Regions from separate parts of the Streptomyces sp. NPDC052301 genome, predicted to be linked through region 2. Evidence: riboswitches for the same ligand, from Rfam matches in the RefSeq annotation. Region 2 holds a riboswitch; the other holds the start of a gene.

What was found. A riboswitch is a leader RNA that binds a small molecule or an ion and turns the genes downstream of it on or off. The one in region 2 is predicted to bind cobalamin.
Positions count from the first base shown of each region.
Region 1: linked by a shared signal. The riboswitch ahead of ACIHEJ_RS14145 (cobalamin biosynthesis protein) and the one ahead of ACIHEJ_RS02290 (CbtB-domain containing protein) in region 2 are both predicted to bind cobalamin.

Region 1 covers NZ_JBIUBE010000004.1:679,562-695,084, reverse strand. The annotation lists gene ACIHEJ_RS14175 (hypothetical protein) at 1-855, opposite strand, end outside; gene ACIHEJ_RS14170 (alpha/beta hydrolase) at 1,052-2,179, opposite strand; gene ACIHEJ_RS14165 (class II aldolase/adducin family protein) at 2,394-3,062, opposite strand; gene ACIHEJ_RS14160 (lysozyme) at 3,248-4,189, shown strand; gene ACIHEJ_RS14155 (anion permease) at 4,334-5,584, shown strand; gene ACIHEJ_RS14150 (hypothetical protein) at 5,620-5,847, shown strand; cobalamin riboswitch at 5,976-6,119, shown strand; gene ACIHEJ_RS14145 (cobalamin biosynthesis protein) at 6,220-7,164, shown strand; gene ACIHEJ_RS14140 (cobyric acid synthase) at 7,161-8,669, shown strand; gene cobN (cobaltochelatase subunit CobN) at 8,666-12,319, shown strand; gene ACIHEJ_RS14130 (putative cobaltochelatase) at 12,316-14,307, shown strand; gene cobO (cob(I)yrinic acid a,c-diamide adenosyltransferase) at 14,307-14,906, shown strand; gene ACIHEJ_RS14120 (cobyrinate a,c-diamide synthase) at 14,903-15,523, shown strand, end outside.
Region 2 covers NZ_JBIUBE010000001.1:552,291-567,813, reverse strand. The annotation lists gene ACIHEJ_RS02335 (serine/threonine-protein kinase) at 1-1,899, opposite strand, end outside; gene ACIHEJ_RS02330 (hypothetical protein) at 2,541-3,005, shown strand; gene ACIHEJ_RS02325 (2-hydroxyacid dehydrogenase) at 3,295-4,338, opposite strand; gene ACIHEJ_RS02320 (histidine phosphatase family protein) at 4,364-4,969, opposite strand; gene ACIHEJ_RS02315 (FGGY-family carbohydrate kinase) at 4,966-6,480, opposite strand; gene ACIHEJ_RS02310 (FGGY-family carbohydrate kinase) at 6,473-8,017, opposite strand; gene ACIHEJ_RS02305 (DeoR/GlpR family DNA-binding transcription regulator) at 8,358-9,179, shown strand; gene ACIHEJ_RS02300 (MFS transporter) at 9,538-10,788, shown strand; cobalamin riboswitch at 10,885-10,999, shown strand; gene ACIHEJ_RS02295 ((2Fe-2S) ferredoxin domain-containing protein) at 11,058-11,456, shown strand; cobalamin riboswitch at 11,597-11,736, shown strand; gene ACIHEJ_RS02290 (CbtB-domain containing protein) at 11,772-11,993, shown strand; gene ACIHEJ_RS02285 (CbtA family protein) at 12,016-12,768, shown strand; gene ACIHEJ_RS02280 (hypothetical protein) at 12,913-13,260, shown strand; gene ACIHEJ_RS02275 (histidine phosphatase family protein) at 13,274-13,864, opposite strand; partial or broken gene ACIHEJ_RS02270 (ABC transporter substrate-binding protein) at 13,986-14,336, shown strand; gene ACIHEJ_RS02265 (HoxN/HupN/NixA family nickel/cobalt transporter) at 14,502-15,523, opposite strand, start outside.

The DNA of each region.
Region 1 (15,523 bases), on a different contig from region 2:
GTTGCCGGCGGGGCTCTGCGCGGCGACGCAGATCTGCTCCAGTTTGACCCACACCGCCCAGCTGCCGAGCGGGGTGAGGGTGGCCTGGGCGGCGTCGTAGGTGAGGGCCCCGACCGAGGCGAGGGCGCGCAGTGCCCAGTCGAGCAGAGGGGCGAGCGGGGTGTCCGGGGCGGGTTCCGCCGGGCCCGGAGAACCGGCGCGCTGCTCGGTTCCGGTCCCGTAGGAGACCTCGCAGCGCTCGGTGCGCAGTTCGGTGACCCGCTGCTGGAGCAGGTCCAGCAGCTGCTCGACCGGGACGGGACCGGCGGACAGCTGGAGGAAGGAGAGCACCTGGGGCATGGCGGAGACGACCTCGGCGACGGCGGCCGCCTCGGGCTCGTCGGGCTCGTGGAAGGCGAGCGACCAGGCGTCGAAGAGGGCGACCCAGCCGCGCAGCACGGCGCTGTCGTCGCGGTCCCAGGCGCGCAGGCGCCAGCCGGGGCGCGCGCTGTCGCCGTGCACCTCGATCAGTCCGGCGAGGCGGGCGATGTCCCAGTCGGCGCGGACCTGGGCGCTGCTCAGCCCGAGCTCGGCCGCGGCGCGTTCGGCGGTCTCCGTGGAGAGGGTGGCCTTGCCGTCGGCGGTGGCGCCGTCGCGGCCGGGGCCGAGGGTGGCATCGGCCCAGCGGGCGACGCGGACCGCGCCGGCCAGGCCGGTGCGTGCCATTCCGGCCAGTTCGGCGGGGGCGGGGGTGCCCTCCGGCGGCCGGGGTGCGGGGCGGCGGGGGCGCCGCTGGTTCACAGCTCTGGGGGCGGCGGCCAGGGGTCGCGGTCGGACGAGTCGGAGCCTGGAGTCGCGCGGGATACGGGACGTCACGGGTGCAGTCTTCCGGTTGACGGTCCGAAAACCCAAACGGAATGTCACGGGGGGCGACGGGGCTGGCCAAGGGACGGTGTCCGGTGCGGGGTGAGGAGGCGTGATCGAGCCAGCCGTCCACCCTTAAACGGAATGCCCTGCACCGCCCCGGCGGGCGCCCCGCTCCGGGGCGCCCGGCGGTCCGGTCCGCGCCCTCTCACATCAGCGGGGTCAGGAAGCGGCGCAGCCGCTCCTCGTACTCCTTGGGGTCCGCGTTCCACATGGCCCCGTGCGGGGCGTGCTCCACCGTGTGCAGGGCGACGAGGTCGGGGCGGCGGCGGGCGAGCCGGCGGGAGAACTCCCACGGGGCCACCCGGTCGTCGGGGCCGTGGACGATCAGGGTGGGTACGGCGAGCTCTGCGGGGTCGGCGGTCTCCGCGACCCGGTCGGGGTGCAGCCCGGCCCGGCCCTGGGCGGCCCGCACCGCGAGCGGCAGCAAGGGCTGCGGGGTGTGGCGGGCCTGGGCCAGGGCGCGCAGCGTGGCCTCCCAGCTGAGCACGGGCGAGTCGAGGACCAGCCCGGAGATGCGGTCGCGCACCGGTGAGTGCTCGGCGGCGCGCAGGGCCATGGTGGCGCCGGTGGACCAGCCGAGCAGGACGACCCGGCGGGCGCCGTAGCGGACGGCGTAGCGGATCGCGGCGTCCACGTCCCGCCACTCGGTCTCGCCGAGGTGGTTCAGCCCGTCCGGCGGGCGGGGCGCGCCGAGGTCGCCGCGGTAGGCGAGGGCGAGCACCGGCAGGCGGCGGCCGTGCAGGAAGCCGAGGACGTTCAGGGCGTGTTCGCGGGTGGTGCCGAGGCCGTGCACGGCGATCACCCAGGTGTCCCGGTGACCGGGCACGAACCAGGCGGGCAGGGCACCCAGCTCGCCGGGCACGTCGACGTCGGCGTGGTCGAGGCCGAGGGCGGTGGCCGGGTTGCCGACGTAGAGGTTGGGCGTGAGCCAGGCCGTGTCACCGGGGGCGAAGCTGCCGTGCGTGACGCGCACCAGGCGGCGTACGACGGTGTCGGCGGTGTGCGGGGCCGCCTCCAGGACGGAGCCGACGACCGCGTGGGAGCCGTTCCCGGCGAGGCCGTAGCTGCCGGGGCGCAGGGAGGCCAGATCGCGGGTGAGCGTGATCCGGTCGACGTCCGTGCCGTGCACGGTGAGGCGGGGCTCGGTGGGCAGCGGCCGGCCGGCGGGCGCCTTCAGCGCGGCGTCGCTGGCGAGCCGGCCGGCGGCCACGGACGCCACACCGGCGGCGAGAACCGCGGTGATTGCGGTGGCGGTCGCTCTGACGGTGCGCACGGGTCCAGTGTCGTGGTGGTTCCCGCCACCGGCCAGCGGAAGGGTGGGGGCGGGCGGCCGGAGCGGGGGCGCGAGACGGCGCGGCAGCGCCGGCCAGGGGCCTCGTGGCGGGGCGCCGGCGCGGCGGGCCACGGGCAGCCGACTCAGGAAGGAGCGGCGGGCCGAAGCGAGCCGGGCGGGAAGGGGACGGTGCGCGGGACTGGGCAGCAAGGGGTCACCTCCGTTGGCCGTACCCCTTCAAGCGTTCCCCGACCTCGGCCAGTTGTGCCTCGGTCAGCAGGGAAGGGCTGAGGCCGGGCACGGTGGACGCCGTCAGCCACAGGCGGCACATCCACTCCAGCTGGGCGGTGCGGTCGTAGGCCTGGTCGAGGCCGGCGCCGTAGGTGATCGTGCCGTGGTTCTGCAGCAGGCAGCCGGAGCGGCCGGTGAGGGCGCGGAGCATGTTCTCGGCCAGCTCGTCGCTGCCGTAGGTCGCGTAGGGGGCGACCCGTACGGGACCGCCGAGGGCTGCCGCCATGTAGTGGACCAGCGGAAGCTCCGGCACGAGCGTGGAGACCGCGGTCGCGTGCACGGCGTGGGTGTGGACGACCGCGCGGGCGTCGGTGGTGCGGTAGACGGCGAGGTGCATGGGCAGCTCGCTGGTCGGCACCAGCGTGCCGAGCACCTGGCGTCCGTCGAGGTCGACTCCGGTCAGGTCGTCGGGGGTGAGCCGGTCGTAGGGGACGCCCGACGGGGTGACGAGCACGAGGTCTCCGACGCGTGCGGAGACGTTGCCCGAGGTGCCTACGACCAGTCCGTCGGCGACCGAACGGCGTGCCGTCGCGACCAGTTCCGCCCAGACCCGCGCGTGCTCCGTGTCCCCGTGCCACCGCTGTTCAGCCATGCCCGCGATCCTGCCAGCCGAAGGTTCCGGGGGCGGACCGGTCGTCCGCATCGGGCCGGAAGTCGTGCCACCGAACGGGCGGATGTCGGGGCGAATCACCACGCGTCTACGCCGATCCGGTGAGCGCCCGACCTTCAATGGTCCCTCTTGCCCGCCGGACACCGTCCGTCACCCCGGGGAGACACATGGCCCGTGAACGCACCCCTGCCCGTCGCCGCGCAGGTGCCCTCGCCGCGGCCACGGCGGCGCTGGCCCTGACCGGCACCGCGACTCTCCAGACCGGAACAGCGACCGCCCTCACGGGCACCGCGACCACGCTGACCGGCACCGCGACGGCTCAGTCCGGCACCGCGGCCACCGTGACCGGCACCGCGACCGCTTCCACCGGCACCGCGACCGCCCCGACCGGCGCCGCGGCCGACCGGTCCGTCCTGCCCCCCTGGGCCGGGGCCGTCACCGACCGGTCCGACCTGCCCGCCCGGGCCGCGCGCCCGCCCCGGGGCCCCGACGTGTCGTCCTACCAGAAGCACGTCGACTGGCCGGCGGCACGCACCGAGGGCGCTCGGTTCGTCTACGTCAAGGCGACCGAGTCCACGGACTACCGCAACCCCTACTTCCACCGGCAGTACACCGGCGCGCGCACGGTCGGCCTGATCCGGGGCGCGTACCACTTCGCGCTTCCGGACCGGTCCTCCGGCGCCCGCCAGGCCGCCTACTTCGTGCGGCACGGCGGCGACTGGCGGGCGGACGGCTGGACCCTGCCGCCCGCGCTCGACATCGAGGACAACCCGTACAGCAGGGAGCTCACGTGCTACGGGCTGGGCCAGGGGAGGATGGTCCGCTGGATCCGCTCCTTCAGCGACGAGATCGAGCGGGAGACCGGCCGCCGCCCGGTGATCTACACGACGACCCGTTGGTGGCGGCTCTGCACCGGCGACAGCCGCGCCTTCTCCACGACGCACGCCCTGTGGATCGCCCGGCACGGCACCTCGCGGCCGGGGAAGCTGCCCGGCGGATGGCGGTGCTGGACGTTCTGGCAGTACGACACCGACGGCGGGCTGCCGGGTGACCAGAATCTCTTCAACGGGTCGGCGAGCCGGCTGCGGGACTTCGCGCGAGGCCGGTAGCCCAAGGGGCGCCTGGGGCCACCGGTCCAAGCGGAACCGCACCCACGCGTTGCCGACACCGCGACGCCTGCCTCAGTTCATCTTCCGTTCACCCAGGTTGCCTACGTTCATCCAGCCAATGACCTCGAACGATTGCCTGGGTAAATGGAAAGCTTCTCGCTGATCCTCGCGATTGTGGTGGTAACCGCACTCGCGTTTGATTTCACGAACGGTTTCCACGACACCGCCAACGCGATGGCCACCACCATCTCGACAGGCGCCCTGAAGCCCAAGATCGCGGTGGTCATGTCCGCCGCGCTCAACCTGGTGGGCGCCTTCCTCTCCGTGGAGGTCGCGAACACGATCTCCAAGGGTCTCGTCGACGAGACCGGCATCCGGCCCGAGGTCATCTTCGCCGCCCTGGTCGGCGCGATCCTCTGGAACCTGCTGACCTGGCTGGTGGGCCTCCCCTCCAGCTCCTCGCACGCCCTGATGGGCGGTCTGATCGGCGCCACCGTCGCCTCGGCCGGCTTCGGTGCCGTGCACGGCGACGTGCTGGTCACCAAGGTGCTGCTGCCGGCGGTCGCCGCGCCGGTCGTGGCGGGCGTCGCCTCGATGCTGGCCACCCGCTTCTCCTACGGCGTCGGCGGCAAGGCCGAGGGCGAGGCCACCCGCAAGGGCTACCGCGCCGGGCAGATCGCCTCCGCCGGCCTGGTCTCCCTGGCCCACGGCACCAACGACGCCCAGAAGACGATGGGCATCATCACCCTCGCGCTGATCGCGGGCGGCGCCATCGCCCCGGGCTCCAACCCTCCCACCTGGGTGATCCTCTCGGCCGGCCTGGCCATCGCGCTCGGCACCTACATCGGCGGCTGGCGCATCATCCGCACCATGGGCACGGGCCTGACCGAGCTCGAGCCGCGCCAGGGCTTCGCCGCCCAGACCAGTGCCGCGACCGCCATCCTGGCCTCCTCGCACCTCGGTTTCTCCCTCTCCACCACGCACGTCGTCTCCGGCTCGGTGATGGGCGCGGGCCTCGGCCGCAAGGGCGGGGTGGTCCGCTGGTCCACCGCGACCCGCATGGCCGTCGCCTGGGTGCTCACCCTCCCGGCCGCCGCGCTGGTCGGCGCCGGCGCCGAGTCCGTCACCGACCTCGGTGACTGGGGCACCGCCGTCGTCGCCGTCTTCCTGGTCGCCTCGAGCGCCGCGATCTGGAAGATCTCCCGGCGGGAGGTCGTCGACCACACCAACGTCGTCGCCGACACCGAGGAGCCGGCCGGCGTGGTGACCACCGCCATCGCCGCGGTGACCCCGCCTCCCGCGGGCCAGATCACCGAGGACCTGAAGGCCACGATCGCGGCTCCGGCCCCCGCCGAGCCCGCGGCCCCGGCCGTCCCGCCGGCCGCCACCGTCTGACCCCGGTCACCCCGGTTACTGAAGGAAGCATCCCCATGAAGATCGACTGGGCGGCCCTCGGCTCCGTCTTCGGCGTCAGCCTCGCCTTCACGGTGGGCCTGGTGGCCCTCTTCACCCTCGGCATCAACGGTCTGGCCCGGCGTGAGAAGGCCGCCGCCCAGGGCGACTCCGCCGCCCTCGCCGTCACCGGCGCCTACGTCTGCTTCGCGGCCTGCGCGGCGGCGGTGGCGTACGGCATCTACCTGATCGTGGCCAAGGCCTGATCGAGCATCACGAAGGCTCCCCTCCGTCGGCGACGGAGGGGAGCCTTCGCCGTGCCCAGGGGCCACGGACGCCCCACTGTGTGGGGATCGGCACACTCTCCCCGTCCAGGTCAACGGCAAGTTGACGGCCCTTCCGGGGCCGTGGTGGACTGCCCACGCCATGTACGGCGGCAGGAGAGGAAGCCGGTGCGAATCCGGCGCGGTCCCGCCACTGTCACCGGGGAAGAACTTCCCGGGAGCCAGGAACTCTCACCGCCGAATCTCGTCGAACCAGGGCGCGGACACCCTGAGTGAGGACCTGTATCGCCATGCTCGGCTGCCGTTCGAGGACCACTACCAGGCGCACTCCCGCTCCCACGGCCGGCTGAGCCGATGGGTGCCGATCGCTCCTACGCGTACGGCGCCGCCGCCGGCCTTCTCGGTGACCTGCTCCTCGGCGATCCGCGCCGCGGGCATCCGGTGGCCGTGTTCGGGCGGGCGGCCGCGGCCGTGGAACGCGCGTTGTGGCACGACCACCGCGGCTGGGGTGCGCTGCACACCGCCGTGTGCGCCGGAGGCGCCGTCGCCCTCGGCTCGGTGGCCGCACGCGCCGTACGCCCCTCCTCCGCCGCCTCCGCCGCGCTGACCGCCGCGGCCACCTGGGCCGTCGTCGGCGGCACCTCGCTGGCCCGCGAGGCCCGCACGATCGGCCGCGCCCTCGAAGCCGGGGACGTCGAGGCCGCCCGGGCCCGGCTGCCGCACCTGTGCGGCCGGGACCCGCAGGCGCTGGACGCCGACGGGATCGCCCGGGCCGTGGTCGAGTCCGTCGCCGAGAACACCTCCGACGCCGTCGTGGGCGCCCTGGTGTGGGGTGCCGTGGCGGGCGTGCCCGGGCTGCTCGGGTTCCGCGCCGTCAACACCCTGGACGCGATGGTCGGTCACACGTCGCCCCGCCACCGGCGCTACGGCTGGGCCTCCGCGCGCCTGGACGACGTCGCCGGCTGGCCGGGGGCCCGGCTGACCGCCGTGCTCGCCGCCCTCGCCGGCCCCGATCCCCGCGGTGCCGTACGGGCCTGGCGGGACGACGCGGCCAAGCACCCGAGCCCCAACGCCGGTCCCGTCGAGGCGTCGTTCGCGGGGGCGCTGGGGGTGCGGCTGGGCGGCACGCTGTCGTACGGCGGCCGGGTCGAGCACCGCCCCGTGCTCAACGGAGCGTCCGGACGCGCCGTTCGGGTCACCGACATCGACCGGGCCGTACGGCTCTCCCGCCGCGTCGGCCTGCTCGCGCTCGGCGTCACCGTCGCCGCGCGCCGACTCGTGAAGGGACGTGGGAAGTGAACGGGGGTCTCCTCGTCGCCGGCACCACCTCCGACGCCGGCAAGAGCGTCGTGACGGCCGGGATCTGCCGGTGGCTCGTGCGCCAGGGCGTCAAGGTCGCGCCCTTCAAGGCGCAGAACATGTCCCTCAACTCGTTCGTCACGCGGGAGGGCGCGGAGATCGGGCGGGCCCAGGCCATGCAGGCCCAGGCGTGCCGGATCGAGCCGACCGCGCTGATGAACCCGGTGCTGCTGAAGCCGGGCGGCGAGCAGAGCAGCCAGGTGGTGCTGCTGGGCAAGCCGGTCGGCGAGCTGAGCGCGCGCGGCTACCACGGCGGGCGGCAGCAGAGGCTGCTCGGCACGGTGCTGGACTGCCTGGCCGAGTTGCGGGGCACGTATGACGCGGTGATCTGTGAGGGGGCGGGCTCGCCAGCGGAGATCAATCTGCGCCGGACGGACATCGTGAACATGGGGATCGCGCGCAACGCGCGGCTGCCCGTGCTGGTGGTGGGGGACATCGACCGCGGGGGCGTCTTCGCCTCCTTCTTCGGCACGGTCGCCCTGCTCTCCCCGGAGGACCAGGAGCTGATCGCCGGCTTCCTGGTGAACAAGTTCCGCGGCGACGTCTCCCTGCTGGAGCCGGGCCTGGAGATGCTGCACGGCCTCACCGGACGGCGCACCTACGGCGTCCTGCCGTTCCGGCACGGGCTCGGCATCGACGAGGAGGACGGACTGCGTGTCTCGCTGCGCGGCACCGTCCGCGAGTCCACCGTGGCCCCGCCCGTCGGCGAGGACGTGCTGCGGGTCGCCGTGTGCGCGATCCCGCTGATGTCCAACTTCACCGACGTGGACGCGCTGGCCGCCGAACCCGGAGTCGTGGTGCGGTTCGTGGACCGCCCGGAGGAGCTGGCGGACGCGGACCTGGTCGTCGTACCGGGCACGCGCGGCACCGTACGGGCGCTCGAGTGGCTGCGCGCGCGGGGCCTCGCCGACGCACTCGTACGGCGGGCCGCCGAAGGGCGCCCGGTCCTCGGCATCTGCGGCGGCTTCCAGATCCTCGGCGAGCACATCGAGGACGAGGTCGAATCGCGCGCCGGCGCGGTCGACGGGCTCGGGCTGCTGCCCGTGCGGGTGCGGTTCGCCCGCGAGAAGACCCTCACCCGGCCGGTGGGCGAAGCCCTCGGCGAGCGGGTCGAGGGGTACGAGATCCACCACGGGGTGGCCGACGTCCTGGGCGGTCAGCCCTTCCTGGACGGCTGCCGGGTCGGCCAGACCTGGGGCACCCACTGGCACGGTTCGCTGGAGTCGGACGGCTTCCGGCGGGCCTTCCTGCGCGAGGTGGCCGCCGCCGCGGGCCGCCGCTTCGTGCCCGCGCCGGACACCTCCTTCGCCGCGCTGCGCGAGGAGCAGCTCGACCGGCTCGGCGACCTGATCGAACAGCACGCGGACACGGACGCGCTGTGGCGGCTCATCGAGTCGGGCGCGCCGCAAGGACTGCCTTTCATCCCACCGGGAGCGCCCGCATGAGCACAGTGTTGTTGTTGTCGACCGCCGACACGGATCTGCTGGCGGCCCGGGCCTCCGGCGCGGACTACCGCATCGGCAACCCGACCCGGGTGGACGTCGCCGGGGAGCTGCCGGGCCTGCTCGACGGCGCGGACCTCGCCGTCGTACGGCTGCTGGGCGGCAAGCGCGCCTGGGAGGAGGGGCTGGCCGCGCTGAAGGCGGCCGGGATCCCCACCGTGCTGCTGGGCGGCGAGGCCGTGCCGGACGCCGAGCTGATGGCCGAGTCGTCCGTGCCGGCCGGTGTGGTGGCGGAGGCCCTGAAGTACCTGGTCGAGGGCGGCCCGGCGAACCTGCTGGAGCTGTCCCGGTTCCTGTCGGACACCGTGCTGCTGACCGGCGAGGGGTTCGAGGAGCCACGGAAGATGCCGGAGTACGGCGTCCACGGCTCGTACGAGGTCCGAGACGGCCGTCCGACCGTGGGCGTGCTCTTCTACCGGGCGCACGAGCTGAGCGGCAACACCGCCTTCGTGGACACCCTGTGTGCGGCGATCGAGGCGAAGGGCGCCAACGCCCTGCCCGTCTACTGCGGTTCGCTGCGTGGCGCGGACTCCGGGCTGTACGAGCTGCTGGGCCGGGCCGACGCGCTGGTCGCGACCGTGCTCGCGGCCGGCGGCACCCACGCCTCGCAGGCCTCGGCGGGCGGTGACGAGGAATCCTGGGACATCGGCGCGCTGGCCGACTTGAACGTCCCCGTGCTGCAGGGGCTCTGTCTCACCTCCTCGCGGGCCGCCTGGGCGGAGTCGGACGCCGCCCTCTCCCCCATGGACGCGGCGATGCAGGTCGCGATCCCGGAGTTCGACGGCCGGCTGGTCACCGTGCCGTTCTCCTTCAAGGAGCAGGGCCCGGACGAGGTCCCGGTGTACGTGGCCGATCCGGAGCGGGCCGCGCGGGTGGCCGGGATCGCCCTCGGGCACGCGCGGTTGAAGCACAAGCCGAACGCCGAGAAGAAGATCGCGCTGGTCTTCACCGCGTACCCGACCAAACACTCCCGGGTCGGCAACGCGGTCGGCCTGGACACGCCCGCGTCGGCGGTGCGGGTGCTGGACGCGCTCCGGGACGCCGGGTACGCGCTCACCGAATACCCCTCCGGCGGCGACGAGTTGATCCACCGGCTGATCGAGGCGGGCGGCCACGACGTCGAGTGGCTCACCGAGGACCAGCTGGCCGCCGCGCCCGCGCGGGTGCCGCTGGCGGACTACCGCGCCTGGTTCGGGAAGCTGGACCCGGAGCTGCGGGACGCGATGACCGAGGCGTGGGGCGAGCCGCCGGGCAGCCTGTACGTCGACGGTGAGGACATCGTGCTCGCCTCCCTGCAGTTCGGGAACGTCGTCGTGATGATCCAGCCGCCGCGCGGCTTCGGCGAGAACCCCATCGCGATCTACCACGACCCCGACATGCCGCCCTCGCACCACTACATGGCGGCCTACCGCTGGCTGGAGAACAGTTTCGGCGCGGACGCGATCGTGCACATGGGCAAGCACGGCACGATGGAGTGGCTGCCGGGCAAGGGCCTCGGCCTGAGCGCGGGTTGTGCCCCGGACGCCGTCCTCGGCGACCTGCCGCTGATCTACCCGTTCATCGTGAACGACCCCGGCGAGGGCACCCAGGCCAAGCGGCGCGGCCACGCCACGGTGGTGGACCACCTGGTGCCGCCGATGGCCCGCGCGGACACCTACGGCGACCTGGCCAAGCTGGAGCAGCTGCTCGACGAGTACGCGCTCGTCTCCGACCTGGACCCGACCAAGGCCCCGGCGGTGCGCGCCCAGATCTGGACGCTGGTCAAGGCGGCCGAGCTGCACCACGACCTGCATGTGGCCGAGCAGCCGGACGACGACGAGTTCGACGAGTTCGTCATGCACATCGACGGCTACCTCTGCGAGATCAAGGACGTGCAGATCCGCGACGGCCTGCACATCCTGGGCGGCGGTCCGGTGGGCGAGCCGCGCGTGAACCTGGTGCTGGCCGTGCTGCGCGCGTCCCAGGTCTGGGGCGGACAGGCGAACGCCCTGCCGGGGCTGCGGTCCTCGCTGGCGGCGCACTTCGGGCTGGACGAGAAGGAGCTGCTGGGCGAGCCCGGCGCCCCGGTGAAGGTGCCGGTGGAGCTGACCGACCTGGTGGCGGGGCCGGCGCGTACCGCCTCCGACGCGATCGACCTGCTGGAGCAGCTGTGCCGGCGGATCGCGGAGGGCATGGAGCAGCGGGCCTGGGAGCGCGCGGCCGTCCCGGCCGTCCTGTCGGACGTGCTCGGCGCCGAACTGCCGGCCGCGCTCGCGGTGCTGGAGTTCGCCTGCGACGAGGTCGTCCCGCGGCTCGCGCGGACCACGGACGAGATCGGGCACATCCTGCGGGCGCTGGACGGCGGTTACGTCCCGGCGGGTCCGTCGGGCTCCCCGACCCGCGGCCTGGTGAACGTCCTGCCGACCGGCCGGAACTTCTACTCCGTCGACCCCAAGGCCATTCCGTCCCGGCTGAGCTGGGAGGTCGGGCAGTCGCTGGCCGACTCGCTCGTGCAGAGGTATCTGCAGGACACCGGCGCGTACCCGCGGTCCGTCGGCCTCACGGTGTGGGGCACGTCCGCGATGCGCACCCAGGGCGACGACATCGCCGAGATCCTGGCGCTGCTGGGCTGCCGTCCGGTGTGGGACGACGCCTCGCGCCGGGTCACCGGCTTCGAGGTGGTCCCGCTCGAGGAGCTGGGCCGTCCGCGCATCGACGTCACGGTCCGTATCTCCGGGTTCTTCCGGGACGCGTTCCCGCACGTGGTCGGGTTGATCGACGACGCGGTGCGGGCCGTGGCCGAGCTGGACGAGCCGGCGGAGCGGAACTTCGTGCGGGCGCACGCCGACGAGGACATCCGCGAGCACGGCGACCGGCGGCGCGCGACGGCCCGGATCTTCGGCTCGAAGCCGGGCGCGTACGGCGCCGGCCTGCTGCCGCTGATCGACGCCCGCAACTGGCGCTCCGACGCGGACCTGGCCGAGGTGTACGCCGTCTGGGGCGGCTACGCCTACGGGCGCGGGCTCGACGGGCGGGCGGCGCGCGGCGACATGGAGACCGCGTTCAAGCGGATCGCGGTCGCCGCGAAGAACGTCGACACGCGCGAGCACGACCTGGTCGACGCCGACGACTACTTCCAGTACCACGGCGGCATGGTCGCCATGGTCCGGCACCTGACCGGCGCCAACCCCGAGGCGTACGTCGGCGACAGCGCCGTACCTGACCAGGTGAAGACCCGCACGCTCGGCGAGGAGACGCACCGGGTGTTCCGGGCCCGCGTGGTCAACCCGCGCTGGATGGCGGCCATGCGCCGGCACGGTTACAAGGGCGCCTTCGAGATGGCGGCGACCGTGGACTACCTGTTCGGCTACGACGCCACGGCGGGCGTGGTCGACGACTGGATGTACGAGAAGCTCAGCGCTGAGTACGTCTTCGACCCGGAGAACCGGGACTTCATGAAGACGTCCAACCCGTGGGCGCTGCGCGGCATCACCGAACGGCTCCTGGAGGCGGCCGACCGCGGCCTGTGGGCGGAACCGGACGCGGACACGCTGGAGCGGCTGCGCGCCACCTACCTGGAGCTGGAAGGCGACTTGGAGGGCGACGACCAGTGACCACCCCCTTCCCTTTCACGGCCGTTGTCGGCCAGGACGACCTGCGGCTCGCGCTGCTGCTGAACGCCGTCTCGCCGGCGGTCGGCGGGGTGCTGGTGCGCGGCGAGAAGGGCACGGCCAAATCGACGGCCGTGCGCGCGCTGTCGGCGCTGCTGCCCGAGGTGGCCGTGGTCCCCGGCTGCCGGTTCTCCTGCGACCCGGCGGTACCGGACCCGTCCTGCCCCGACGGTCCGCACGAGCCGGGGCCGGGCGCGCACCGGCCCGCCCGGATGGTCGAGCTGCCCGTCGGCGCCTCCGAGGACCGGCTGGTCGGCGCCCTGGACATCGAGCGGGCCCTCGCGGAGGGCGTGAAGGCGTTCGAGCCGGGCCTGCTGGCCGACGCGCACCGCGGGATCCTGTACGTCGACGAGGTCAACCTGCTCCACGACCACCTGGTCGACCTGCTGCTGGACGCGGCGGCGATGGGTGCCTCGTACGTGGAGCGCGAGGGCGTCTCCGTGCGGCACGCCTCGAAGTTCCTGCTGGTCGGCACCATGAACCCCGAGGAAGGCGAGCTGCGCCCGCAGCTGCTGGACCGGTTCGGGCTGACCGTGGAGGTCGCCGCCTCGCGGGAGCCGGACCAGCGGGTCGAGGTGGTGCGGCGCCGGCTGGCGTACGACGACGATCCGGCCGGCTTCGCCGCACGCTGGGCGGAGGAGGAGGCCGCCGTACGGCAACGCATCGTGGCGGCACGTCAGTTGCTGCCGCAGGTGCGGCTGGGCGACGGCGCGCTGCGGCAGATCGCGGCGACCTGCGCGGCCTTCGAGGTGGACGGCATGCGCGCCGACATCGTGATGGCGCGTACGGCGACCGCGCTGGCCGCGTGGGCCGGGCGGACCGACGTGCTCGCCGAGGACGTGCGGCAGGCCGCGCTGCTCGCGCTGCCGCACCGCAGGCGCCGTAACCCCTTCGACGCGCCGGGGCTGGACGAGGACACGCTGGACGAGACCCTGGAGCAGTTCTCCGGGGAGGACGAGGGCGACGACGATCCCGATCCCGACGGACCCGGCGGGGGCGGCGGCCGGCCGCAGCCCGACTCCGGCCCGCAGGGCGGCGGAGACACCTCCGCCCGCCCGGAGGCCGGTGAGGGCGGCGAACCGCAGACGTCCGGTTCCCGGGAGCAGTCGGCCGTCCGGGCCGCCGAACCCTTCCGTACCAAGGTGCTGAGCGTCCCCGGGATCGGCGAGGGCGCCGCAGGGCGGCGGTCGCGGGCCCGCACCGAGCACGGGCGGACGACCGGCGCCCGGCGGCCCCGGGGCGCGCTGACCAAGCTGCACCTGGCCGCCACCGTGCAGGCGGCGGCTCCGCACCAGCGGGCGCGCGGCCGGTCCGGGCCGGGGCTGGTGATCCGCCGGGACGATCTGCGGCAGGCGGCCCGGGAGGGGCGTGAGGGCAACCTCGTGCTGTTCGTGGTGGACGCCTCGGGGTCGATGGCGGCGCGGCAGCGGATGAGCGCCGTGAAGGGCGCCGTGCTGTCGCTGCTGCTCGACGCCTACCAGCGGCGGGACAAGGTGGGGCTGGTGACGTTCCGCGGGTCCGGTGCGGAGGTGGCGCTGCCGCCGACCTCGTCCGTGGACGCCGCCGCCGCGCGGCTTCAGTCGCTGCCGACCGGTGGCCGTACGCCGCTGGCGGCCGGGCTGCTCAAGGCGCACGAGGTGCTGCGCGTGGAGCGGCTGCGGGACCCGGCGCGGCGGGCGCTGGTCGTGCTGGTGACGGACGGGCGGGCCACCGGCGGCCCGGAGCCGGTCGCGCTGGCCGGCCGCGCGGCTCGGCTGTTCGCGGCCGATCAGGTCGCCTCGGTGGTCGTGGACTGCGAGTCGGGGCCGGTGCGGCTGGGGCTCGCCGGGCAGCTCGCGGGTGAGCTGGGCGGTACGGCGGTGACGCTCGACGAGTTGCGGGCGGACTCGATCGCCGGGCTGGTGAAGGACGTGCAGAGGAGGGCCGCGTAATGCCGCAGGGACAGCCGAGTGTGGTGCCGGACGACGGTCTGACGACCCGGCAGCGCCGGAACCGGCCGCTGGTAGTGGTGCACACGGGCGTGGGCAAGGGAAAGTCCACCGCCGCGTTCGGGCTCGCGCTGCGTGCCTGGAACCAGGGGTGGCCGATCGGGGTGTTCCAGTTCGTCAAGTCGGCGAAGTGGAAGGTCGGCGAGGAGAACGCCCTGCGGGTGCTCGGCGCCTCCGGCGAGGGCGGGACCGTCGACTGGCACAAGATGGGCGAGGGCTGGTCCTGGGTCCAGCGCGACGCCCAGATGGACAACGAGGAGAAGGCCCGGGAGGGCTGGGAGCAGGTCAAGCGGGACCTGGCCGCCGAGACGTACCGGTTGTACGTGCTGGACGAGTTCGCCTACCCGATGCACTGGGGGTGGGTGGACACGGACGAGGTCGTGGACGTGCTGCGGAACCGGCCCGGTACCCAGCACGTGGTGATCACGGGGCGCAACGCCCCGGAGAAGCTGGTGGACTTCGCCGACCTCGTGACCGACATGTCCAAGGTCAAGCACCCCATGGACGTGGGACAGAAGGGCCAGAAGGGCATCGAGTGGTGACATCGTCGGTGCCTCGGCTGGTCGTCGCCGCGCCCTCCTCGGGCAGCGGCAAGACCACCGTCGCCACGGGGCTGATGGCCGCGTTCGCCGCGCGGGGACTCGCCGTGTCCCCGCACAAGGTCGGGCCGGACTACATCGACCCCGGGTATCACGCGCTGGCGACCGGGCGGGCGGGGCGCAACCTGGACGCGTACCTGTGCGGTCCTGAGCTGGTCGCTCCGCTGTTCCTGCACGGGGCGCGGGGGTGCGACATCGCCGTCGTCGAGGGCGTGATGGGGCTGTACGACGGGGCGGCGGGCGAGGGCGAACTCGCGTCCACCGCCCATGTGGCCAAGCTGCTGCGGGCGCCGGTGGTGCTGGTCGTGGACGCGTCGTCGCAGTCGCGGTCGGTGGCGGCGCTGGTGCACGGGTTCGCCTCCTGGGATCCGCAGGTGCGGGTCGGGGGCGTCATCCTGAACAAGGTGGGGTCCGACCGGCACGAGTCGCTGCTGCGGGAGGCCCTGGACGCGGCGGGGGTGCCTGTTCTGGGCGTGCTGCGGCGGGTTGATCAGGTGGATACGCCGTCCCGCCATCTGGGCCTGGTACCGGTCGCCGAACGGCGCTCCGACGCGATGGAC
Region 2 (15,523 bases):
GCCCGACGCGCTCTCGCGCTGGGTCACGAGGGCGCGGCAGGCCTCGCCGGCGGCCATGGACGCCCAGGACTCGACCTGCTCCTGATTCCACTGCACGTAGTCGGACCACACGTACATCACCGAGTTGCCGGTGTCGAAGCCCACCTTGATCTCGGCGTTGCCGAGGACGCGGTCGGTGCCGAGGGTCCCGCGCATCGCGTTGGAGCCCGTGATGATCTTCCTGGCGGTGCGGTCGGCGACGCGGATCTCGGTGCCGTCGGTGCTGGGGATCATCGCGTTGCCGAGGCCGTCCTCGTCCGGTTGCCAGTCCTCGGCGGTGCCCGGCTCCTGCCCGGTGTCGTCGTCGGCGGCCGACCGGCACGAGGAGTTGGCGACGAAGTCGTCCTGCCACGTCACCTGGAGGCCCTGGCCCTGCTCCTCCTTCACCAGGACGTAGTGGCGGTACGGCAGGTCCGGGTGGAGACGCAGGACGACGTCCCGTGCCGTCAGGCACATGTTCTTGGCGATCTCCGTCTCGGCGTACATGGCGCCCTGCTCGTCGGCGGTCAGCCGGTACGAGAGGTAGATCTCCCGGCGCGAGGGGGCGAACCTCACCGTGTCCGGCGTGAACTCGGCGCCGTCGCCCAGCTCCTGGGCGACGACACCCTCGTCGTGCAGGACGGCGCGTGCCACGTCGTGCTCGCCCGCGCCCTGCGCCGCCCGTGCCCGGGCGAAGGTCTGCGCGCTCGCCGATTCGCCGCTCGTGCCCTGCCGTTGCGCGGCCGGGCTCGCCGCGGGGTGGGCGGACCCCGCCGACGCGAGCGGCGACGAGGAGGCCGCCGACGCGGGCGGCCGGGGGTCCTTCCCGGTGCCGCCGGGCAGGAGGGCCACCGCCCCGCCGGCCAGGCCGCCGACCACGACGGCCGCGGCGACGACGATCCCGGCCCGCCGCATCCTCGCCCGGCTCCCGCCGGAGGGCAGCTGCCATGTGGGGTCGTCACCGGCCGGCACGTCCCAGACGGCCGCCACCATGTCCACGGCCGTCACCGTGGGCATCGCGGCGGCGTTCACCACCTGGGTGGCCTGGGAGGCCAGCAGGGCCCCGCACTCCTCGGCCGCCCGGGCGGCGGACGGGCGGTCACCCGGCTCCTGGGCCAGGGCCCGCTCGACGATCCGGCGCAGCGGTGCCGGGACCCCGTCCAGGTCCGCCTCCCCGGACATCACGCGGAAGGCCACCACGTCCGGCGCGCCGGCGCCGAACGGCAGCCGCCCGGTTGCCGCGTAGGCCACCAGCGCTCCCCAGGCGAACAGGTCGCCGGCCGGACCCGCGGTGCCCTGCCGGTACTGCTCGGGGCTGATCCAGCCCGGCGTGCCGGACATCACCCCGGTACGGGTGACGCTGGTGCCGTCGGCGGCGTGGGCGATGCCGAAGTCCAGCACCCGCGGACCGGCCGGGGTGAGCAGGACGTTCTGCGGCTTGACGTCCCGGTGCACCACTCCCGCGGCGTGGATGGAGGCCAGCGCCCCGGCCGTGGCGGCCGCGAAGGCGTACAGGCTCGCCTCCGTGAGCGGGCCGTGCGCGAGGACGTGCTGGTTCAGCGTCGGCCCCGGGACGTAGGCCGTGGCCAGCCACGGGGTCTGTGCGTCGGGGTCGGCGGCGAGCAACGGCACCAGGTGCGGCCCGGTGACCCGGGAGGACAGGTGCACCTCCCGCCGGAACCGGGCCCGGAACTCGGGTTCCTGGGCCTGCTCGGGATGGATCACCTTCACCGCCACGCGGGTGCCGTCGGCGGCGACCCCGGCATGGACGGTGCCCATGCCTCCGGCGCCGAGACGACCGACGATGCGGTAGGGGCCTATGCGGGAGGGGTCGCCGGGCCTGGCCGGCCGGACTCTTCCACCGGAGCCGTTTTCGCTCACGAAAGTCTTCCTCGGGTGAATGGTGCTGCGCTGAGGACCGGATGAGACGACGTCAGGGCCGCCGGTCCGGCTGACAGGGTCTCAGACCGACCGGTGAGTCATCATCATCGAACATGTGAACAGAGTCAATCGATGAGATTCTCTCTCCTGGACTGTTCGGTCGGGCGGCCCCGCTGTGACTGCTACGCTCGGCGTGTGTGCTCAGTTCACACATGGGCCGGCGTGCCGGGGGTGCGTCCTCAACAGCGGGTGGGGTGGCGCGTGAGCCAGGGTGACAAGGGCCTCGGCGACGGCGTTCGGCCGGTCGGTTCCGTTCGTCACTACGACGACGGACTGCATGTCCGCGTCGACGACGCCGTACGAGCTGGTCGGCCCGGAGGACTCCCACGGGTACCGGCAGGGTGACGACCTCGGCCGCTGCACCCTGTACCTGAGCAACGGCACCGCCGGGCCCGTCGACCTGGACGGCATCACCCTGCCGGTGCGCACCGGGCCGTACGGCAGGACGGGGCGTCAGGTGCGGGACCCCCGGACGGACGTCCTCGACGACGACCTCGCCGGCACCCTGCGCAAGGGCCGCCGGGCCTCCGCGACCTGGGCCTACAGCATCCCGGCGCACGGCCGCCGAGCAGGACGTCGAAGTGACGCCCGGCTGCCGTTGCTCGCCGAGGCTCGCCGCCGCGTTCCACCGGCTACTGCGCGAGATGCAGGAGTTGCAGGCCGCCATCGACGCCCCGGACGACACGCCCGTGGGCGTGGACGCGGCGAACCTCGTCTTCCTCAGGAAGACACAGTCCGCCCAGCGGGAGCGCCGCACGCAGCGGCTCGGCTTCCTGCGGAGCTTCCTCGACACCGTGCGGGTCGGCCGGGAGGCGGGGGCGCCGCGGGCGGTCCACCCCGGCGCGCTGCTGGTGCTCGACTTCGACGGGCGGACCGACGACGCCACCCTCTACACCATCGCCGAACTCCCCACGGGGGAGGCGGAGATCATCTCTCCGTCGTCGCCGCTCGGGCTCGCGCTGACGGGTCAGCCGGCGGGGCGGGAGATCACGTACGACACCCAGGACAGGACCCGTACCGTCGTCGTCCGGGAGATCCGGGCCTGACGACGGTGCCCGCGGCGCCCCCGGACCGCTCCCCGGCCGGGGACGCCGAACGGGGCCGAGCTCAGCCCGCGACCGGCTCCAGCATGCGGCTGCGCTCAACGTACGGTCATGCTGCGGAACATCTGCATCGCGTCGTTGACTTCCTTCTGGACGGATCTCTGCAGCGGGATCAGGTCCGCGACGAAGTCGTCGGAGAGAGCGAGTCGGGGCATCGGCGTCCTCGGTGACGGGTGGGCGACGGTCGGCACCAGCCTGGAGACCGCCGGCCACCCGTCCTCGGCGGTCCGTCTCAGCCGCCCGACACCTGCGGATTGGCACAGTGGGCCAGCGGCTCGCCGCGCAGGAAGCGGCCCGCCTCGGCGGCGACGATCCGGGCGGCCTTGTGGGCGACGTCGCGGCTGGCCCCTGCGATGTGCGGGGTGAGGACGACGCCGGGGGTGGACAGCAGACGCGAGCCGGCCGGTACCGGCTCGACGGGGAACACGTCGAAGGCCGCGGCCGCCAGCCGTCCCGAGTCCAGCGCGTCGCACACCGCGTCGTAGTCGACCAGGGCGCCGCGCGCGCAGTTGACGAGGACGGAGCCGCGCGGCATGGCCTCGATCTGCGCCTGTCCGATCATGCCCCGGGTCTCGTCCGTCACGCGCGCGTGCAGCGACACGATCCGGGAACGGCTCAGCAGCTCCTCCAGGGACACGAGCCGCGCGACGCCCCGCACCGTCTCCGGCCGCACGTACGGGTCGTGGACGAGGACCGTGGCCCCCATGGCGTCCAGGACCCGGGCGACGCGCGAGCCGATGGCGCCGAAGCCCACCAGGCCCACGACCGAGCCGTCGATCTCGACGCCGCAGCGCGTGTAGTCGTAGTGGTCGCCGCGCCAGGTGCCCTGCCTGAGGTCGGTGTGGACGTCACCGATCCCGCGGGCGGCGGCCAGGATCAGCGCGAGGGTGTGCTCGGCGGTGGCGACGGCGTTGCGGCCCGGGGCGTAGCAGACGGCTACGCCGTGCCGGGTCGCGGCCTCCAGGTCGGCGTTGACCGGCCCGCCCCGGCTGACGCAGAACAGCTCCAGGTCGGGGCAGGCGGCGAGCACCCGCTCGGTGAGCGGGGCCATCTGCGTCACGCAGATCCGTGCGCCGCGCAGCGCCTCGATCATCTCCTCCTCGGTGCCCGAGGCCTCGTCGACCTCGGCGACCTTGCCGAACGGGATGTGCGGCCAGGGGAGTTGCAGCTGCCGGACGTCCAGGTCGGTGCCGGCGGGCGTCGCGGCGCGCAGTTCCTCCGCGAGCAGCTCGGGCAGGACGAAGTGGTCGCCGGCGGCGAGGGCGGTGGTGGGCACGGTGGTTCTCCCGGTGAGCGGTGGATCAGCGGACGGGTGCGTTGAGGCGGAGCAGGGACGCCCGGCCGTCCCGCAGCCGCAGTTCGGTCAGGGCGCCGTTGTGCAGGGCGGGGAAGACCTGCCGGTAGTGCGCGAGGGGGATGCCGAGCAGCTCGCACAGCACCAGCCGCAGCAGGGTGGAGTGGGCGACGACGAGGACGCGCCCGTCGGGGAGCTTCCGCGCGGTCTCCCGCAGGCAGTCGACCGCGCGGGCCGCCGCCGCCGCGGGGTGCTCTCCGCCGGGCAGGTGGTGGGCGACCGGGTCGGTGAGGAAGGCGGCGAGCGCCTCGGGGAACGCCTCGGCCATCTCGGCGCGGGTCAGGCCGTCACCGCGGCCGAAGTCCACCTCGTACAGGCGCTCGTCGACCCGGGGCGCGAGACCGAGCGCGGCCGCCGCGGGCTCGGCGGTCTGCCGGGCCCGGGACAGCGGCGAGCAGAGCACGGCGTCCAGGTGCTGCCCGGCGGCCCAGGTCCCCAGCTCGGCGGCCTGCCGGCGGCCGAGTTCGGTGAGCGGCACGTCGGTGCGGCCCGCGTAGCGGTTGTCCGCGTGCCAGACGGTCTCCCCGTGGCGTACGAGCACGAAGTCGGTCACGGGACGGCCTTTCCGCGCGCGTGGTCGGCCACGGCCGGTGCCAGCCAGCCGCGGCGGACCAGCGCGTCGACGAAGTCGAGGTAGACGGGGAGCAGACGGGCGGTGCGGGCGGGGTCGGGACGGAGTTCCTCCCGCACCCGCACCATGGCGCGGGCGGCCTCGGCCGGCGTGGCACCCGAGGCGGTGGCGGCGAGCACCGCCATGCCGAGGGCGCTCTCGGCCTGCTCCGGCAGCCGGGCGGCGCGGCCGAGCACATCGGTGCGCAGCTGTGACCAGTAGCGGTTGCGGGCCCCGCCGCCGGTGAACGTGACCGGGCCGTCGACGGGGGCGCCGAGGTGGTCGAGGTAGTCGAAGCAGAGCCGTTCCACCAGCGCCACGCCCAGCAGGCAGGCGTGGAACTCCTCCGCCCTTCCGGCGGGTTCGCCGAGGACGAAGGGTTCGGCGTCGGGGGCCCGGAACGGGAAGCGCTCGCCGCCCGAGCCGACCAGCGGGTAGACGACGGCGGTGGAGCCGGTCGCGGCGGCCCGCGCGGTCAGTGTGTCGAGGTCGGCGGGGCGCGCGCCGGGGAAGCGGTGGGCGAGGACACCGGCGCCGCTGCTGGAGGCGCCGCCGGGCAGCCAGGCGCCGCCGGGCCCGCGGTGGCAGTAGACCACGCCGCCGGGATCGCGGACCAGGTGCGGGCTCGCCCCCTTGAACACCAGGGTGGTGCCCAGCACCGAGTTCCAGGAGCCGGGCGTGAGCGCCCCGGCGCCGATCTGGGCCGCGCAGCCGTCGGTCATGCCCGCGGTGACGAGGGTGCCGGCGGGGATGCCGGTCGCCTCGGCGGCCCCGGCGCAGACCGTGCCGAGGACGGTGCCGGGCGGGACGACACCGGGCAGCAGCGCCCTCGGCACGCCGAGCGCGTCGAGCTCGTCCTCGGGCCACCGCTCGGCGATCAGGTCGTAGCCGGTCTTCAGGGCGTGACTGGCGTCGCTCGCGACCTGGTGACCGGTCAGCCGCCAGGTGATCAGATCGGCCTGGTGCAGCAGACGGGCGCCGGCCGGAAGGCCCCGGCCGCCCGGCCCGGCCAGATCGTCCAGCAGCCACAGCAGCTTGGGCAGCGCCCAGGACGGCTGCATGGCGCCGTAGCCGAGCCTCTCCCACACGTCCGCGCCACACGTGTCGACGCGGTCGGTGTACGCGTCGGCCCGGCGGTCGTCGTACATCAGCCCCGGGGTGAGGGGGACGCCCGCCGCGTCGGCCAGCAGCACGGTCCCGGAGGTGGCGTCCACGGCCAGACCCCGCACCCGGCTCGCGTCGACGCCGGTGAGGGCCTCGCGGCAGGCGGCGGCGAGCGCGGCCCACCACTGCTCGGGGTCCTGTTCGTGGCGTACGCCCTCGCGCCGGCCGGTGAGCGGGCGTGAGGCGGCGCCCAGCAGCCGGCCGGTGCCGTCCACGGCGACCGCGCGGGCGCTCTGGGTGCCGAGGTCGAGTCCGAGGTGGACGGCTTCGGGTGACAGTGCGTCAGACACGCGGGGCCTCCGGGGCGCGGGCGGGAGCGGCGGCCGGCACCCCGGCGGGCCGGGCCGCGGGGGCGGGGGCCCAGCCGACGGAGCGGGCGGTGTCGCGCCAGGTGACGTAGGCGTCGTAGAGACCGTCGTAGAACGCGGCCCGTTCGGCGTCCGGCTCCCAGCCGGCGCGCATCCGGACGTACCGGGCGGCGGCGCTGTGCATGCTGCTCTCCGCCCCGGTGAGGACGAGACCGGTGAGGAACGCGCCCTTGGCGCCCAGCTCCGTGTCGGCGCTGCGGGCCGTCGGCACACCGGTGACGTCCGCGATGAGCCGGCACCAGGCGTCGCTGGCCGATCCGCCGCCGCACAGGCGCAGTTCGTGCACGTCCGTCCGGGACGCGGCCAGGCAGTCGCGGACGACGAGGGACAGCCCCTCGAAGACGGCGCGGGCGACATGGGCGGGGGTGTGGTCGAGGGACAGGCCCCAGAAGACGCCCCGGGCGTGCGGGTCGAGGAACGGGGCGCGCTCCCCGGCGGGCGAGAGGTACGGCAGGAACGCCAGGCCTCCCGCGCCCGGTTCGGTGTCGAAGGCCAGCCTGCCGAGGGCGGCGGGATCCTCGACGGACAGGGTGCGGCAGGCCCAGTCGAGGACCTCGGTGCCGGAGAGGGTGGGGAAGGCGCGCAGCACCCGTTCACGGCCGTGGTAGGCGATGTTGATGCCGCACGGTTCGCCGCGGGTGTCCGGTTCCCGGACGACGATCTCGGTGCACAGGGTGGTGCCGAGGACGGCGCACGCCTGTCCCGGGCTGACCGCTCCGGTGCCGCGGGCGGTGGCGGCGATGTCGTAGGGGGCCATGACGACGGGAAGGCCGGCGGGCAGACCGAGTTCGGCGGCCGTGTGCCGGGTGATCTCGGCGATGCGCTCGTGCTCGCCGAGGATCCGCGGCAGCAGCGGCTCGGCCCACCGCATCGCGAAGAGGTCGAGGATCTCCGGGTCGTAGGCGCCGGTGGTGTGGTCGAGGAAGGGCGCCGAGGCGTCGGACTCGTCGACGGCGCTCACCCCGGTGAGCTTCAGGAACAGCCAGCCGGCCGCCGTCAGCGCGGTACGGGAGCGCCGCAGTCGCTCCGGGTCGTGCCCGGCGAGCCAGCTGAGCACCGCGTTGGGCATGCCGCTGCAGGTGAGCGAGCCGTTGCGGCGGAACGCCTGCTCCAGGACACCGTCGGCCTGCCAGCGGGTGAGCAGGTCGCCGGCCCGCCCGTCGGACCACAGCACCGCCGGGCCGGTGGGACGCCCGTCACCGTCCACGAGCCAGCAGCCGTCGCCCTGGGCCGTGAAGCTCACCAGCCACACCGGGTCCTGGCCACCGAGCCGGGACAGGACGCCGCGCACGGTGCGGACGACCCCGTTCCACACCGCGTCCATGTCCTGCTCCGCCCATCCGGGACGGGGCCGCAGCACCTCGGTGCCGATGCGGGAGACCGCCAACTCCTGGCCCTGGTCGTCGAACACCACGGATTTGATGACCGAGGTTCCGACGTCGATGGTGAGAACCGACATGACTGCAATACCTGCCCCTTCACAAAGGCCGCGCCCACGACCCGGACCAGTTCGTCCGACCGGTCCCGCCACGTGCGGCTCGCAGAAATCAGGGAATCGCGCGCCGCGGGTGACGTCAATCGCCCCCTGGATTCGTCCCGCGGCCTGCCCCCCGACCCGTGTGAACTTCTCCGCCGGACGGGCCACTCCGGCCGGCAACCGCGCCGCTCGCAGGGACACCGGACGGGTCACAGTCCACCCCCGTCGTGTTACGTTCGTGTGGACTTCGCACGAGACTCTTCTCGCCGGTTCCGGTGTGCTCCGGCGGGAGGCCGTCCACCTGCCGGAAGGAGCGGACGCCATGACCGGCCCCGACGCCCGGACGGACGCCCAGGAGGAGCGCCGCAACCGGCTGCGTGAACTCGTCACCAGCAAGGGGTTCGTCCGCACCGCCGACCTCGCGGACCGGTTCGGTGTGAGCGTCATGACCGTCCACCGGGACCTCGACGCCCTCCAGGCCCAGGGGTGGCTGCGCAAGGTGCGCGGCGGGGCGAGCTGTCTGCCCTCGACCCAGTTCCACGGCAGCGCCGGCGAACGCCTGACGACGATGGTGCAGGCCAAGCAGCTGCTGGCCCGGGCCGCCGCCGAGGAGCTCGCACCCGGTCGGGTCGTGATGATCGACGACTCCACGACCTGCCTGAACCTGGTCCGCCACCTGTCGGACCACACGCCGATCACGGCGATCAGCAACTCGCTGCCGGTCATCTCGGCGCTGGCCCACGAACCCGGCGTGGCCCTGATCGCTCTCGGCGGCACCTACTTCCCGGCCTACGACGCCTTCATGGGCGCCCACACGGCGCACAGCGTGGAGGCGTTCCGGGCGGATGTGCTGTTCATGTCCACGACGGCGGTCACCGGCGGCCGCTGCTATCACATGTCACCCGAGACGGTGCAGGTCAAGCGGGCCATGATGGCGGCCGCCTCGCGCCGGGTGCTGATCATCGACCACACCAAGTTCGCGAACCAGGGCCTGTACGCCCTCGCTCCGCTCACCGACTTCGACCTGGTGCTCGTCGACGACGCGGCCCCGGCGGCAGAGGTTCGGCGGCTGCGGGACAGCGGGGTCGCCCTCCGCACGGTCCCCGGCGCGCCGGGCGCGCTCCGGCCGCACGGCACCTCGTGAACATCACACGGTCCTCACACGGCGCGCCGTTCCGCCCGTGTTCTCGCCCGCCACGCTGAGCTGCCACGACGCGCCCGCCCCCGGGCAGCTCACCCGACGACGGAACAACGACTTCACACCACGGGTCACACGGCTCGCGAGGTCTTTCCCCCGCCGGATTGACCGCGCCGAGGTGCGGACTTTTCATCGGTGCCACGCCGTACGGCACTCCGCTCTCCCCAATTTCCGCAAGAAGGTGGCCGCCGTGACCGTCCCCCTGCATTCCCCTTCCCGTGAGGAATCCGCACCGCCGGAACTCCTCGACCGCATTGGCATTCCGAGGGCCCTTTCCTGGGGATTTCTCGGCGTCCTGATCTTCATGATCGGTGACGGTGTCGAATCGGGATTCCTCTCGCCCTATCTGCTGCACGACGGCATCTCCGAGGAGCGCGTGGCGCTGCTGTTCACCGTGTACGGCGTCACGGCGAGCGTCTCCGCCTGGTTCTCCGGGGCACTGTCCGACCTGTGGGGCCCGCGTCGCGTGATGATGCTCGGCCTCGGCATCTGGACGGCGCTGCAGGTGGTGTTCCTCGGCCTCGCCCTCCCGGCCCACCACTACACGCTCCTGCTGATCAGCTACGGCCTGCGGGGCTTCGGCTATCCGCTCTTCGCCTACGGCTTCCTCGTCTGGGTGACGGCGGTGACCCCCAGGCACCGGCTCGGCTCGGCCGTGGGCTGGTTCTGGTTCGCCTTCACCGGCGGGCTGCCCACCCTCGGCTCCCTCGTCGCCAGTTTCACCGTGCCGTGGATGGGCACGTACCGCACCCTGTGGTTCGCGCTGGCCCTGGTGGTGGCGGGCGGCCTGGTCGCGCTGCTCCTGGTGCCCGAGCCGACGGGCAGGAGCCGGCTGGCCCCGGCGGGGGAGCGTCCGGTGGCCACGCTCCTCGGCTCGCTCTCCATCGTCTGGCGCAACCCGCGCGTCGGCACCGGCGCGGTGGTCCGCACCGTCAACACCGCGGCGCAGTTCGGCTTCCTGGTCTTCCTGCCGGTCTTCTTCACGGACACGCTGGGCTTCACGCTCACCGAGTGGCTGCGCCTGCTGTCCGCGATGTTCGCCACCAACATCTTCTTCAACCTGCTCTTCGGCCTCGTCGGCGACCGTCTCGGCTGGCAGCGCACCGTCGCCTGGTTCGGCGGGGTGGGCTGTGCGGTGACCACGCTCCTGCTCTACTACGGCACCGTGGCCTCCGGCGACGAATTCGTCCCGGCCATGGTCCTCGTGAGTCTCTTCGGGGCGACGCTCGCCGGGTACGTCCCGCTGTCCGCGCTCATGCCCTCCCTGGCACCGGAGCACAAGGGCCAGGCGATGTCCGCGCTCAACCTCGGCGCCGGGGCCAGCACGTTCGTCGGCCCCGCCGTGGTCGCGCTCTTCCTCGGGCCGCTCGGCGTCCAGGGCGTGATGTGGATCTTCGCCGGCCTCTACCTGGCGAGCGCCGCCATGACCCTCTTCCTCACCCTGCCGGACACGCCCGCCGAACCCCGCGTCCCCGCCACGGCGCCGGCCCGGAGCGGCACCAAGGTCCAGCGGCGCCCGTCGGCCGAGCCCCCATGGACACCGGGGACTTCATGAAGCGGTCGCGGAACTCCGCCGCGGCACGGTCGCGGTGGACGCCCGGACCGGCGCCGGATGACATGATGACCGATGAACACAAGGCGACGGCGGTCCGAGGAAGCCGGTGGAAATCCGGCGCGGTCCCGCCACTGTGACCGGTGGGCGCGTTCAACGGGCCCCCGCCCGGAGCCGGGCGGGGGCGCGTGCGGCCCCGGGAGCCAGGAGACTCACGCGGTCGCCTCCTCGAGCGACACCGGGGCGGATCTCCCCGGGAGGGGAGCGGTGCCGTGCCCGAGAGGCCGACGGAAGAGACACCGGGCGAGGCCGTGGAGGACGGCGGGCCGGTGCCGTGCCGGGTCGTCGTCTGCCGGGACTGCTGCTGCGGCAGCCCCAAACTGCCCGGGGTCGATCACGCGGCCCAGACCGCACGGCTGCGGGCGGCGGTGCCGGTGCGCGTGTCGGAGTGCCTCGACGTGTGCGACCAGGCCAACGTCATCGTCGTCCGGCCGTCCGCCGCCGGCCGGGCCGCCGGTGCGCGGCCGGTCTGGCTCGGACTCGTCAACGACCCGGACGCCACCGAGGACATCGTCGCCTGGGTACGTGCCGGTGGCCCGGGCGTGGCTCCCCGGCCCGACATCCTCGACCTGTACGCCTTCACCCCACCGCGGCGCACGGTGCGTCCCTGAGGAACGGGAGGGATCGCGCCACGAACCGTACCGCCCGTGGAGAAGCGGCCGTTGGCATTCCGGCACCGCCGGCCCGCCGGACGCTCCGCCCCGCCCCGAGACGAAGATCACGCCAGGGGGACGCGGTCTTGGCCGGGCCCGCACACCGCGGTACGGTCGGTCCGATATCGACGACGGCGAGACGGAAGCCGGTGGGAATCCGGCACGGTCGCGCCACTGTGTGCAAGCGCCCCCGGGCGGCTTGTGAGTCAGACCCGTGGCCGTCGTCCTGTGCACCACCGAGATGGGACGCGAACTCCCAGAGGAGGTTCTGCCATGGCGCAGACCGTCGCCCGGCCGACTGCCACCACCCCCGCCGTTCCCGCCACGCTGCCGCTGAAGGCGATAGCTCCCTGGGCGGTCTTCTTCGGCATCCTGATGCTCGTCCTGCTGTACTTCGTCGGCGCCGAGCAGGGCGCCACCTCCGTGTTCAACGGCACGGACGTCCACGAATGGGTGCACGACGCCCGCCACCTGCTCGGCTTCCCCTGCCACTGACGCGAGGGACGCCGCGACTCCCATGAATTCCGCAACGGTAAGAAACCTCCTCGTGCGGGGCATGCTCGCCGGCCTGGCCGCCGGCGTGCTCGCCCTGGTCGCCGCCTACCTCCTGGGTGAGCCGAACGTCGACAAGGCGATCAGCTTCGAGGCGGCGCACTCCCACGAGCACGAGATGGAGGTCGTCTCCCGCTCCCTGCAGTCCACGGCGGGCCTCGCCACCGGTGTCCTCGTGTACGGGGTCGCCTTCGGCGGCATCGCCGCGCTCGCGTACTGCGTCGCGCTCGGCAGGGTCGGCCGCTTCGGCCCGCGGGCGACCGCGCTGCTGCTGTCCGGCAGCGCGCTGCTCGCCGTGTACGTCGTACCGTTCCTGAAGTACCCGGCCAATCCGCCGTCGGTCGGAGACCCCGACACCATCGGCAAGCGGACCGCCCTGTACTTCCTGATGATGCTGCTCAGCGTCCTCCTCGCGGTCGCCGCCACCATCCTGGGCAAGCGCCTGGCGCCCGGCCTCGGAACCTGGTGGGCGACCGTGGTCGCGGTGGCCGCCTTCGCCGTCGTGATCGGCCTGGCCTACGCGTTCCTGCCGGTCGTCAACGAGGTGCCCAGGGACTTCCCGGCCACCCTGCTGTGGCGGTTCCGGCTCTCCGCACTGGCCGTCCAGGCCGTCCTGTGGGGCGGATTCGGCCTGCTCTTCGGTGAGTTGGCGGAGCGGCAGCTCAACCCCGAGTCCGCGACGGCCCCGTCCGGGCGGACGGTTCCCGCCTCGAACTGACGGTTTCGGGACGCCAGAGGGCCCTTCGGAACCATCCGGGGGCCCTCTGGCGTTCTCCGGGCACCGACGCGATCGGTCACGGACAGGGCACGAGCCACCGGCCGATCAGCGCGGGGACCACCGAGCCGAGGAGCGGAGGACCGAGTGGCCAGACATCTCCAGCCGCGCCGCATCACCCTCGCGGGCCGTGAGGCGGTCGCTCTCACCGTCGAGGAGTACGAGCAACTGATCGCCAGCAGGCGGCAGATCGGCGGCCAGAGCGCCCGGGTGCGGGTGCTCGCCCAGCAGGCGAAGCGGACCGAACAGCTCCTCCGGGAGCTGGAGACGCTCGTGCACGCCCCGGCGGACTGCCGCGAGCGGACACGCGCAGCGCCGACACCGTGCCCGGCGCCCTGCGCCACGGGAAGGGCGACGGAGCCGGGCGGGGGCGCCGCATGCCTGCGCTGCGCGATAGCGGCACTGCTGCGCAGGCACCGGGACGCCACCTCCTGAACCACCCGCGTCCTCAGCCCACCGAGGCGGTGGCCGACCGGGGCAGCGGCTGCCCCAGACGCAGATTCCACCGGCCGGCCCGGCCGCTGAGTTCCGTGGCCGTCAACGGCGCCACGTCCAGCCGCCAGAAGGAAGTCGGGGGCAGGCCCAGGACCTGCACGACCGCGGCCCGTACGACCTCCGGCTCGACCACGGCGACCGTACGCCCGTCCGTGTCCTGCGCGGTGCCGAGCCAGCGCCCCACCCGCTCGCACACGTCGCGCACCGACTCACCGCCGTGTGCCGCCCAGCCGGGGTCGGCGAGCCAGCGGCCCACCGCCGCCGGGTCCGTCGCCGCCACCTCCTCCAGCGTGCGGCCTCGCCAGTGGCCCACGTCCAGGCCCGCCAACTCCGGTGTCTCCACGCCGTCGAGGCCGAGCGCGGCCGCCGTCTGCCGGCAGCGCGCACTCGGCGACGCGACCACCCGCGCGGGCGCGCGCAGCGATCCGGCGGCCTCACGGGCGCGGGTCGCGCCGACCTCGTCGATCGAGTCGCCGTCGTAGAAACGGGCCTGCCGCAGCGACGGGCTCGTCGCGGGCGAGACGAGGGTGACGCGACTGGTCACGGGGCTGCTCCTTCGGTCACCGTCAGGGTCTTCGTCCCATCCTCTCCGATCACCTGACGGGCACCACACGGTTCGTCCGGAGCTCGGCCCCCGTGTACCGAGTGGATCCGGGAGTTGGCCGATGCGTTCTCGAGTGCGGGGCGGTGCGGCGGCCGTCGCGCTGGGCGGCCTGCTGGTGGCGGGGTGCGGCGGCGGGGGGACGGGCTCGGCGGACGAGGATCCGGGGCGGGCGGGGAACGCCGGGTCCGGCGCCCAACCGGTGTCCGTCACCGACTGCACGGGCGCCAGGACCACCTTCTCCAGCACCCCGAGGCGGATCGTCACCAGCAACGCCTCCGGTCTGGAGCTGTTGCTGCGCCTCCGCGCAGGGGACAAGGTGATCGGTACGGGCTTCCCCCCCGGCAAGGGAATCCCGCCCGGCGCGCTCGACGCGGCGCGGAAGGTCGAGGTGCTCGGCCGGACCGTGATCCCGCACTCCGTCGCCCTCCGCCGCGCCGACGCCACCTGGACCCTCATGCCCCGGGCCGAGGCCGCCGCACTCGGGCGCCTGGTCGAACTCGACGGAAGGCCCAGCCACTACGAGGCCGGGAGACGGCGCCCGTAGCGCGGTCGCGGTGAGCGGGGCCGTGCCGTGCCGTCAGCCGGTGTCGGCCGTGCGGGTGCTCCAGCGCTCCTCGACCTTCGCCAGGCGCCAGTAGCCGATGGCCGCGGCCCAGACGACCACGAACAGGCCGGCGATGACGTAGCCGACGCTGTCCAGGTTCAGGTCCGCGATCCAGCCGGAGACGTCGTCGCTGAGGCCCAGCTTGTCGTGCAGCACCCCGACCAGCTCGATCGTGCCGACGAAGAAGGCGACCGCGATGGACAGGCCGGTGATGGTGAGGTTGTAGAACACCTTGCGCACCGGGTTGGAGAACGCCCACTGGTAGGCGAAGTTCATGAAGGTGCCGTCGAGGGTGTCGAACAGACTCATGCCGGCGGCGAACAGAAGGGGCAGGCACAGGACTGCGTACCAGGGCAGGCCGGCGGCGGCGCCGTTGCCGGCCAGGGCGAGGAGCAGCACCTCGGTCGAGGTGTCGAAGCCGATGCCGAAGAGGAAGCCGAGGGGGAACATCTGGCCGGGGCGGCGGATGGACCTGGTGAGCCGGCCCAGGATGCGGTTCATGAACCCGCGTGAGTCGAGGTGGGCCTCCAACTCGGCCTCGTCGTAATTCCCGTTCCGCATCGCCCTGAAGACGCGGGCGATGCCGAACAGCGCCACGAGGTTGAGGGCGGCGATCAGGTAGAGGAAGCCGCCGGAGACCGTGGTGCCCACGGTGCCGAGGACCTGGTGGGTCCGGGAGCCGTCGTTCATCAGGGTGCCCGCGAGCTTCGCGCCGCCGGCGACCAGCGCGGCCATGACGACGACCACGCTGGAGTGCCCGAGCGCGAACCAGAAGCCCACCGAGACCGGTCGTTTGCCGTCCGCCATCAGCTTGCGGGTGGTGTTGTCGATCGCGGCGATGTGGTCCGCGTCGAAGGCGTGCCGCATACCGAGGGTGTACGCCGTGATGCCCAGGCCGACCCCGAACGCCCTGGAGCCGACCTCGTAGTGGTGCGGGACCACGAGCACGAAGAGGATCCCGAAGGCGACCACGTGCAGAGCGACGATGACGGCCA